4 regions of the Shewanella sp. 10N.286.54.B9 genome follow, and region 2 is predicted to be linked to each of the others. Evidence: predicted binding sites of a transcription regulator. Region 2 holds the regulator's gene; each other region holds the start of a gene.
The links. The regulator sigma-54, encoded in region 2, starts transcription at its own class of promoters, with help from an activator protein. The targets are predictions, from matches to a motif close to GTTGGCACGNNNNTNGNNT.

Region 1 (2,211 bases), on a different contig from region 2:
CATCCTCTTGGCATTTTATATTGCCGAATAATGAGAATGTTATTGATACTTATAGGTTAATAACAGATTTTATCGTGCTCATTTTAGCGGAGTTTACCGCCACATTAGTGAGCGCTTAAGAAGGAATTTAGCAGGCAATTAAATTAAAATATGCGATCTATGTAACAAAATTACAGTTTGGTCCATTGAATGGTTTTAAATACTACTTAATGTGAGTTTTAGTGAAATTAAATAACGGTACATTAGGTTGTTTTAGATTTAACCTCGGACTGATTCAGTTGAGTTTACCGCTAAGATCGCGAGCTAGGAGGGCGCTTTGGGTTGCCAGAGCTGATTATGCATTGAATGAAAATGCAATGGGAGCCCACTGCATCATGCTTTCACTTTGCACTAGCTTGCCAAAAACACCCTGAATTGATGCTTGTTTGCGCTAAGCTTGGTGACTAGAGGTCAAAGCTGTAGCTGTAACCGAGTAAAACTTTTGCATCATCTTCTTCAAGATCGGTATCACTCACCATAAAGGAGACAGTACCAAAATCTGTATCTTTACTTAGTGAAAGTGAGTAGTCAGCATAGTTATCTGTGCCATACCAAGCCGTTACCACATCACCCGTTGAGTAACCGTAGTGGGCAGCAACTGATAAAGTGTCTGATAATGGCAAAGTGACAGTGGTTTGCAGGTAACCCATATCTTTCTCATCAAGTGCTGGGACGCCAGTGACATCACTTCCTGCATTGACGACATGGGCATAGCTTACTTCAATCCATTTCCAACTGGCTGCTAGCGTCACTTCACCGAAATCAACGCTGTCATTAGCATCTGGATATGCGTAGTAAAGATAACTAATGTCGTAACCAAACTCATCACCAATACTGCCAGCAAACCCTGCATAAAAATCAATTTCATAGCTGGTTTCATTGCCAAAGTCGACATTAGAAGCCCAAGTACCCGCATAGAAGCCGGCATCATGGCTGTAATCGACTCCGCCTTGCACCGCGACAGCATCATCTGTTTGAGTTATACCGCGCCACAAATAGTTAGATGTCGCTCCAATGTTGGCTTCGACCGCTGCATGTGCTGAAGCACTCAGTAGTAAAGTTGTGGTGATAACAGCAGTACCAAATAATAGCTTGTTCATTCTCTTCCCCTAAGATTATCATTTTTGTCATTGTCATAGAGGATAAAGCAAGGACCAAGCCAGAAAATTTCATATTATAAAACATTGCTTTAGGTAGTTTTATTGGTTATGAAATGTCTATTTTGAGTCAATTTAGGGCAAGAGGCACTGGTTTAGTGCAATATTGAAGCGGAAGATAGGTTTCTGCAGGCATAAAAAAACCTCCTTAGAGGAGGTTTTATATTAATCACAGAGATTGTGATTAGTTAACGCTATCTTTAAGCGTTTTACCCGCTTTAAACTTAGGTACTGTAGCCGCTGGGATCTGGATCTCTTTACCAGTCTGTGGGTTACGACCTGTGCGAGCTGCACGCTCTGAAGTTTCAAAAGAGCCAAAACCAACAATAGAGATTTTCTCTCCATTCTTCATCGCTTCTGCAACAGTTTCTTCAAAAGATTTTAATGCACGTGCGGCTTCAGCTTTCGTTAATTCCGCAGATTCAGCCATTTTTGCAACAAGTTCAGTCTTATTCATTTGAATCGTCTCTTCTTTCCGTAGATTTATTTGTTAGTAGCGCTATCTAACATGCCACAAGCTTTTGCATTTGAAAAGCGCTTTAAGCCTATGAAATAGCCTTTAAAGTCAAAAATAGGAACGATTTCTCAATTTTTCTACTCTTCGAGCAGTTGAAACAGGATTTGTTTGACCACTTGAGGCTCGAACGGTTTGTCACATAGCGCATTGACTCCTGCTTGTGACACGTTACTTAAGTGGGTGTCATTGGCTTCTGATGACACCATCAGAATCGGAATATGAGATTGCTCGCTATCGTTGCGAATAAATTGTGTTAGTGCCAATCCATCAACACTGGGCATATTGTAATCGGTGATCACTAGATCAAACATCTGCTGTTGCATGATCTCAATCGCTTCTTGGCCGTCTTGGGCTTCGGTAATCATACGTAAACCAAGATTGGTAATTGTACGCTTAATGACATTTCTTGCCATTTTGCTGTCATCAACCACCAGTACTCGTAGATCTTGTACATCGAAATGCGTCAGATCTAATTCATCGTGGCTGAGTAGATCAATC
Region 2 (2,211 bases):
GCAGCGATATTGATAATGAGCAGCGTGAAGCGCAGCTAGAAAGTTTACTTGAAGAGTTTCATATTACTCACATACGAGATAGCCAAGGTATGGCACTATCTGGTGGTGAACGTCGTCGAGTTGAAATTGCACGAGCGCTAGCAGCTAATCCAAAATTTATTTTGCTTGATGAACCTTTTGCAGGTGTCGATCCTATTTCGGTCATCGACATTAAAAAAATCATTGAACAGCTAAAAAGTCGCGGCCTAGGTGTGCTTATTACTGACCACAACGTTCGTGAAACATTAGACGTATGTGAACATGCATATATCGTAAGTCACGGAAATCTCATTGCAGAAGGCACGCCTGCCGAAATCTTAGACAACCAGCAGGTTAGAGCAGTGTACTTAGGTGAACAATTCAGGCTATAGTTAATCAACAACATGAGCGTTTAAAGCGCGGCACTAGTTAAGTATACTAATATAATCATAGTGTTGGGCCTTTGCGCTCTCTTCGCCAAATTAACGAGCTTCAACGTTTAATTACAGTGTAGGGAATAGCGGTAAGATGAAAGCGTCACTTCAGCTCAAAATGGGTCAGCAGCTAACCATGACTCCACAGTTACAGCAGGCTATCCGCTTACTGCAACTGTCCTCTTTAGAGCTGCAGCAAGAGATCCAGCAAGCATTAGAGTCTAATCCCCTACTCGAATTAGATGAAGAGCAATCTGACGGCGAAGCTGTCAGCAACGAAGATCGCACCACCAGCGAATCCGATAGCTACTCAGAATCTGATAGCGACAACGATTACAGCGCCAGCGCCGAAGTCGATCCCCAGCAAGATAGTGCCGCAGTAGAAACCTCTGATGCATTGACTCAAGACTCAATGCCAGATGAACTGCCGATGGATACCACCTGGGATGAAGTCTATACCGTCTCATCAAATGCAAGCTCAGGCGGAATGCGTGATGACGACATGCCATTCCAAGGTGAAACCAGCGAAGGCTTGTATGAGCACCTTGAGTGGCAAAAGAACTTAACCCCTTTCTCTGATAACGACCTCGCTATCGCCACCGCCATTATTGATGCTATTGACGAACGTGGTTACCTCACTCAAAACTGTGAAGATATTCTTGAGGCGATGGGCGATCCAGAGATAGAAATTGATGAAGTTGAAGCCGTGCTCAAACGCGTACAGCATTTCGACCCCATTGGCGTAGCCGCTCGAGACTTAAGTGAATGTCTCTTGATCCAGTTAGCTCAATATGCCGCGACCACGCCACATATTGATAATGCTCGCCTACTCATCAAAGACTACTTAGATTTAATTGCAGGGCGCGATTTTAGGCAGTTAATGCGTAAAACGAAGCTAAAAGAAGATGAGCTACGTGAAGCCATAAGCCTGATCCAAACTCTCAACCCAAGACCAGGATTAGCAGTCACACGCAGTAAAGATGAATACGTTATTCCTGATGTATCAGTGGCCAAAAAGAAAGGCCGCTGGGTGGTTGAGCTCAATCCAGATTACATGCCTAAAATCAATGTTAATCAGCATTATGCATCAATGGCTCGCAGCACTAAAAGCCAAGCTGATGGCCAGTTTATCCGTGGTCATTTGCAGGAAGCTAAGTGGTTTATCAAAAGTTTAGAAAGTCGTAATGAAACCTTATTAAAGGTCAGTAACTGCATCGTTAAATTCCAGCAAGGCTTCTTTGAATATGGCGATGAAGCCATGAAGCCAATGGTATTGAACGATATTGCAGAAGCTGTTGAGATGCATGAGTCCACCATCTCAAGGGTTACCACTCAAAAGTATATGCATACCCCAAGAGGTATTTTCGAATTAAAGTATTTCTTCTCTAGTCATGTCGGCACAGATGACGGCGGAGAGTGCTCATCTACAGCTATTAGAGCGTTTATTAAGAAGTTAGTCGCTGCTGAAAACCAAAAGAAACCATTAAGCGATAGCAAAATGGCGCAACTTTTGGCAGAACAAGGGATTAAAGTTGCTCGTCGTACTATCGCGAAATACCGTGAAGCAATGCTGATCCCGCCCTCAAACCAACGTAAGAGTTTATAACTCAAAATTAGGCACTTGGAGGAATTTTCTATGCAAATTAACCTTACTGGGCATCACATCGAGATCACTGCATCGCTGCGTGGCTATGTAGAAGAAAAGTTTACAAAGCTTGAACGTCATTTCGATCAGATCAATAATGTCCACGTCATTTTG
Region 3 (2,211 bases), on a different contig from region 2:
CCTCTTTACCATCTTTAGCGGTATCGATTTGCAAGTCTAACGAGCTTAACGCACGAATGATCTGCTTACGGGCAACCGATGAATCATCTATCACCATGATGTGATGGTGCAGATCTCTATCAATGGTCAGCTTATCATCAAGCTCTTTACTGATATTGGTATTAACGGGTGAGATTTCGTCCAAGATCTTCTCAACATCTAAGATCTCTACTAATTCATTTTCTATCTCGGTGACTGCTGTGAGGTAAGAACCGCGGCCAGCGCCTTGAGGTGGCGGCATAATGGCTTCCCAGTTCATATTGATAATACGCTCAACAGAACTCACTAAGAAGCCTTGTACACTGCGGTTGTACTCAGAGATGATAATGAAACAGTTTTCGATGTTCTCAATTGGGCGACCACCTGTGGCTGCGCTTAAATCGATCACTGAAATTGTCATACCACGTACATGAGCAATGCCACGTACGTTTGAATTGAGCCTAGGTAAACTGGTTAACGGAGGGCATTGCAGCACCTCTTTTACCTTAAATACGTTAATGCCGAATCGTTGACGCCCATTAAGTTTAAATAACAACAACTCTAGTCGGTTCTGCCCAACCAATTGCGTTCGCTTATTTACTGATTCAAGAATGTTCGACATGAAAATTTGCCTTGTACTTATTTTTATCGATTAAATCTAAAAGATTCAATTTAGTTGAGTGACCACTTATTACGTTGATTTAGCGCATCGATGCTGCCGATACTGATCAATATAATTAACACCTACATTTAGGCATGCTACTTGCTTAGCTTGTATTATCTGATTTTAGCGTTGCGATTTTAGTCAACTTTATGACACCCGACGATTTAATGAGTTCGCTACAGAAATTCTAAAATAACACGACTTAGGTGCATTCTAGCGAATCAAGCTGGTGTATTCATTATGAAAATAATTTTTTGGCTCTTTTTAACCGTATTATTTGTACCCATCGCCGCTATTGCAAATACAGATCAACTTGCTAGCGTACCTTCTATATCGACCATTTCACGATTAGCTATAGCCGCAGTTGAAGAAAAAATCGAAGCCCCTGATAAAGCTAAGATAAATATCACTCCTCAGAGCCTCGATAGTCGTGTCAGCTTACCGAGCTGCTACTTGCCGATTAAAGCTGAAATTGCCAGTGACCGAGCTATCAGGCGTAACAACACGATAAAGATCAGTTGCGATAGTCCAGATTTAAGTTACCCGTGGCAAATATTTTTATCGGTGAGGGTTGATATTCTCTATCCGGTGGTCGTGGCTAAATCTACCTTAGGTCCAGGCGACCTGCTATCAAGCAGTGATGTCGAAATCGATTATGTAGAGCAAACCACACTGCGCGGTCAACAATTTGACCAAATAGATCAAGTGGTAGGTGCACGATTGAAGCGTCGTGTCGCGCCCCAGCAACCTATTTTCAATAATCACCTTTGCATTGTTTGTAAAGGAGATACTGTTTCTATATTCGCCCGCTCAGAAAATTTTGAAATTAAGACCGTTGGCGAAGCCCTACACGATGGGAATCTGGGCGATAAAATCCGTATCAAAAACACTCATTCGCAAAAAACATTGAATGCAAAAGTCACCGCTGTTGGCCAAGTTGAAGTAAGAATGTAAAATAAGCCTAAAGTTAATAGTTATCGCGCCGATAGCATGTGTAAGAAAGTCTCTTTATTCAATGTTGGATACCAAAATGGCTATGGATATTAAACAAGTAAATAGCGCGGCAACATCGCGTATAAACAGCAGTAACGCGGGCAAAGGCTCTGCAGCACAAAGTGCGCCAGCCGCCCCAGCACAAACTGCAGCAGCACAAAAAGCCGACTCTGTGTCAATTACGCCACAGGCTCAACAATTGCAAAATGTACAGACAAAGATGGCTGATATGCCTGATATAGACCAAAAGAAAGTGGACGAAATTAAAGCGGCTATTGCTGAAGGTCGTTACAAAATCGATCCAGATAAGCTTGCAACTAATATCGCAAACTTTGAGAGTGATCTCAGCGATTTAAACTAAATGTCGCCGTTAAACGCGGATTAAGGCAAAACAGATAAGGCCATTATGACTAATTTATCTCATCTTTTAAGCTCACAACATACCGTGTTGACTGAGCTTAAAGCCGTTATCAGTCAAGAAAAGCAAGCACTGCAATCGCAAGATGCAGACAACTTGTTAGCGCTTGCGAGCACAA
Region 4 (2,211 bases), on a different contig from region 2:
TTAGCCGCCAACATCTCCAGCATTGATTGCATCGGCGTTACCCCGACACCGGCAGAAATAAGTACTACAGGGGCTTCGCGCTCCTCGTAGTGAAAATCGCCTGCTGGTGGGTAAACATCAATACTGTCGCCAACATTGATGTGATCATGTAGATAGTTTGATACTACACCTGGCGTTGCTTGTGCTTCGCGCTTCACTGAGATGCGGTATTGCTTGCCATTAGGTTTATCCGATAGCGAGTACTGACGCATTTCTCGATATTGATGGTCAGTAGGCTCTACGCAAATGCCAAGGTACTGACCGGGCTCAAAATCAATAACCGCTAGGCTATCTACAGGAGTAAGCACAAAGCTTGTTACTAGATCTGATTCCTTGGTTTTGTCGGTAATTGTAAACTGTCGTGCGCCTTGCCAGCCGCCAGTCTCATTGGCACTTCTATGATAAAGGGCACCTTCGCGCTCGATAAAGATCCCTGCGAGTACACCGTAAGCAGCGCCCCAAGCTTCTTCGACTTCAGGGGTAAAAGCATCCGGTGCTAATTCTCTTAGGGTCTCAAGTAGGTGATGACCCACAATTGGATAATGCTCTGGCTGAATATTAAAGCTGGTATGTTTATGGGCGATGCGCTCAACGGCGCCACTTAGTGCCCCTAAGTTATCAATATTTTTTGCGTAAGCTGCAACCGCATTGAAAAGAGCTGCTGGTTGACCGCCAGAGTGCTGGTTGCTCAAGTTGAAGATATGTTTTAGCTCTGGGTTGTGGCTAAACATACGTTTATAAAAGTGCTCAGTGATGGCAGTACCAGCAGACTCTAATAATGGAATGGTGCTCTTAACTATGCTGATATGTTTTTCAGATAACATCTAAATATCCTTAATCAATTTTTGTGCCCTATAGCGGCACTGTTAGGGTGTAATTTCTGGTTGTTATTTAAGGTTATACTCTTGCAAATCTATTCTGATTCGACGCTTAAAATTGGTTTTAGTTCGGCCTTGGGCGCACAAGGATCAGGCTGTAATGCCAGATGAATAAACTGAAGGCGACTACCCAGCAAGTTGCACTGATATCCCAGGCTAAAATAGGCTGTTGAGCTAACGGTAATATCACTCGTGCTAAGGCTCCTGCAAGAATTAGCACGAAGGCGATATTGATTGAAAAATGAGGCTTTAATGGCCGACCAGTATGACCTAATGAGACGCGGGCGATCATGGCGAGGATCATCGCACCTAAGGTTCCTACTGTGATTAAATGTAGCGCGTCAGCAAAACGCAGTGCCTCAATATGATAACTCGCACCTAGCGCGATTAACCCTAATGCTAAAGCTAAGTATGAACCGTGCAGTGACCAAAGCAGTGGCACTTTGACCGTGGCTAGGCTGTTCCAGTTAAGTAAACGCAGTAGGTGCATAGCACCCGCTAAGATCAGTAATGTTGCTGGAGTGAAGGGCAGCTCGATGAAGTAGCCTGTAAAGAAGACGGCCAAACCTAATAGAGACACCCAAGGTAGCCATTTATCGAGTTGTGGTGTGGCTTTGACCTTGGCATTTTCAGCCCCTCTGCCGGTAAAGAATGGAATGACGCGGCCACCAATAATGCCGACTAGCAAGCAAAACAGTAAAATCGCGCAGCGAGAAAGGTGCATCGCCAACTCGGTATAGCCATTTATATCAGCTAGCAAAAAGCCGATATTGAATGACATCATTGCCGCTAATAAAGGAATAAATTGGTAGTTGCGACTGCTGTTAGCTTTAATCACCATGCTGGCTAAATAGCCAATTGAGATAAACCACCAAGATGCTTGCAGCGCGACCGCTGCTAGCTGCAATTTTGGGTCGTTCGACCAGAGTAAGCCACGTACTACTAGCCAGATTAGCGTTAGCGCCATTAGCGGCAAACCGTGTATGCTGCGGCGGTTGGTCCAGGTCTGGGCGGCTGTAAGTAAAAAGCCAACCGCAATGGTTGCGGCAAAACCAAATAGCATTTCGTGGATATGCCAGATGACCGGGCTCAGTCCTGCTCCTGCTAGGCTAGGTAGCTGTCCATGTAAAAAGAGTAGCCAAGCTGCAATACTAAGCACTGATGATAATGTGGCAACTAGAAACCAAGGTCTAAAAGCCAGTTCCCATAAAGGCATATCGGCTAATTTATCCAAAAGCGAAGCAGATTTTACTACCACAGCCTCGACTTCACCGCTGGCAGAGAGTACTTGCTT

Region 1: the regulator sigma-54 is predicted to act here: its motif matches at 1,185-1,203, upstream of AB4135_RS04965 (TorF family putative porin).
Region 3: the regulator sigma-54 is predicted to act here: its motif matches at 769-787, upstream of flgA (flagellar basal body P-ring formation chaperone FlgA).
Region 4: the regulator sigma-54 is predicted to act here: its motif matches at 876-894, upstream of hmpA (NO-inducible flavohemoprotein).

What each region holds. Positions count from the first base shown of each region.
Region 1 covers NZ_JBFRIY010000015.1:74,703-76,913, forward strand. Annotated here, with positions in the region: gene AB4135_RS04965 (TorF family putative porin) at 444-1,139, opposite strand; gene AB4135_RS04970 (HU family DNA-binding protein) at 1,381-1,653, opposite strand; gene AB4135_RS04975 (response regulator) at 1,791-2,211, opposite strand, start outside.
Region 2 covers NZ_JBFRIY010000017.1:16,198-18,408, reverse strand. Annotated here, with positions in the region: gene lptB (LPS export ABC transporter ATP-binding protein) at 1-410, shown strand, start outside; gene AB4135_RS05925 (RNA polymerase factor sigma-54) at 547-2,058, shown strand; gene hpf (ribosome hibernation promoting factor) at 2,089-2,211, shown strand, end outside.
Region 3 covers NZ_JBFRIY010000040.1:3,682-5,892, reverse strand. Annotated here, with positions in the region: gene AB4135_RS14730 (chemotaxis protein CheV) at 1-640, opposite strand, end outside; gene flgA (flagellar basal body P-ring formation chaperone FlgA) at 923-1,636, shown strand; gene flgM (flagellar biosynthesis anti-sigma factor FlgM) at 1,713-2,036, shown strand; gene AB4135_RS14715 (flagella synthesis protein FlgN) at 2,082-2,211, shown strand, end outside.
Region 4 covers NZ_JBFRIY010000022.1:100,836-103,046, forward strand. Annotated here, with positions in the region: gene hmpA (NO-inducible flavohemoprotein) at 1-863, opposite strand, end outside; gene AB4135_RS08705 (NnrS family protein) at 982-2,211, opposite strand, start outside.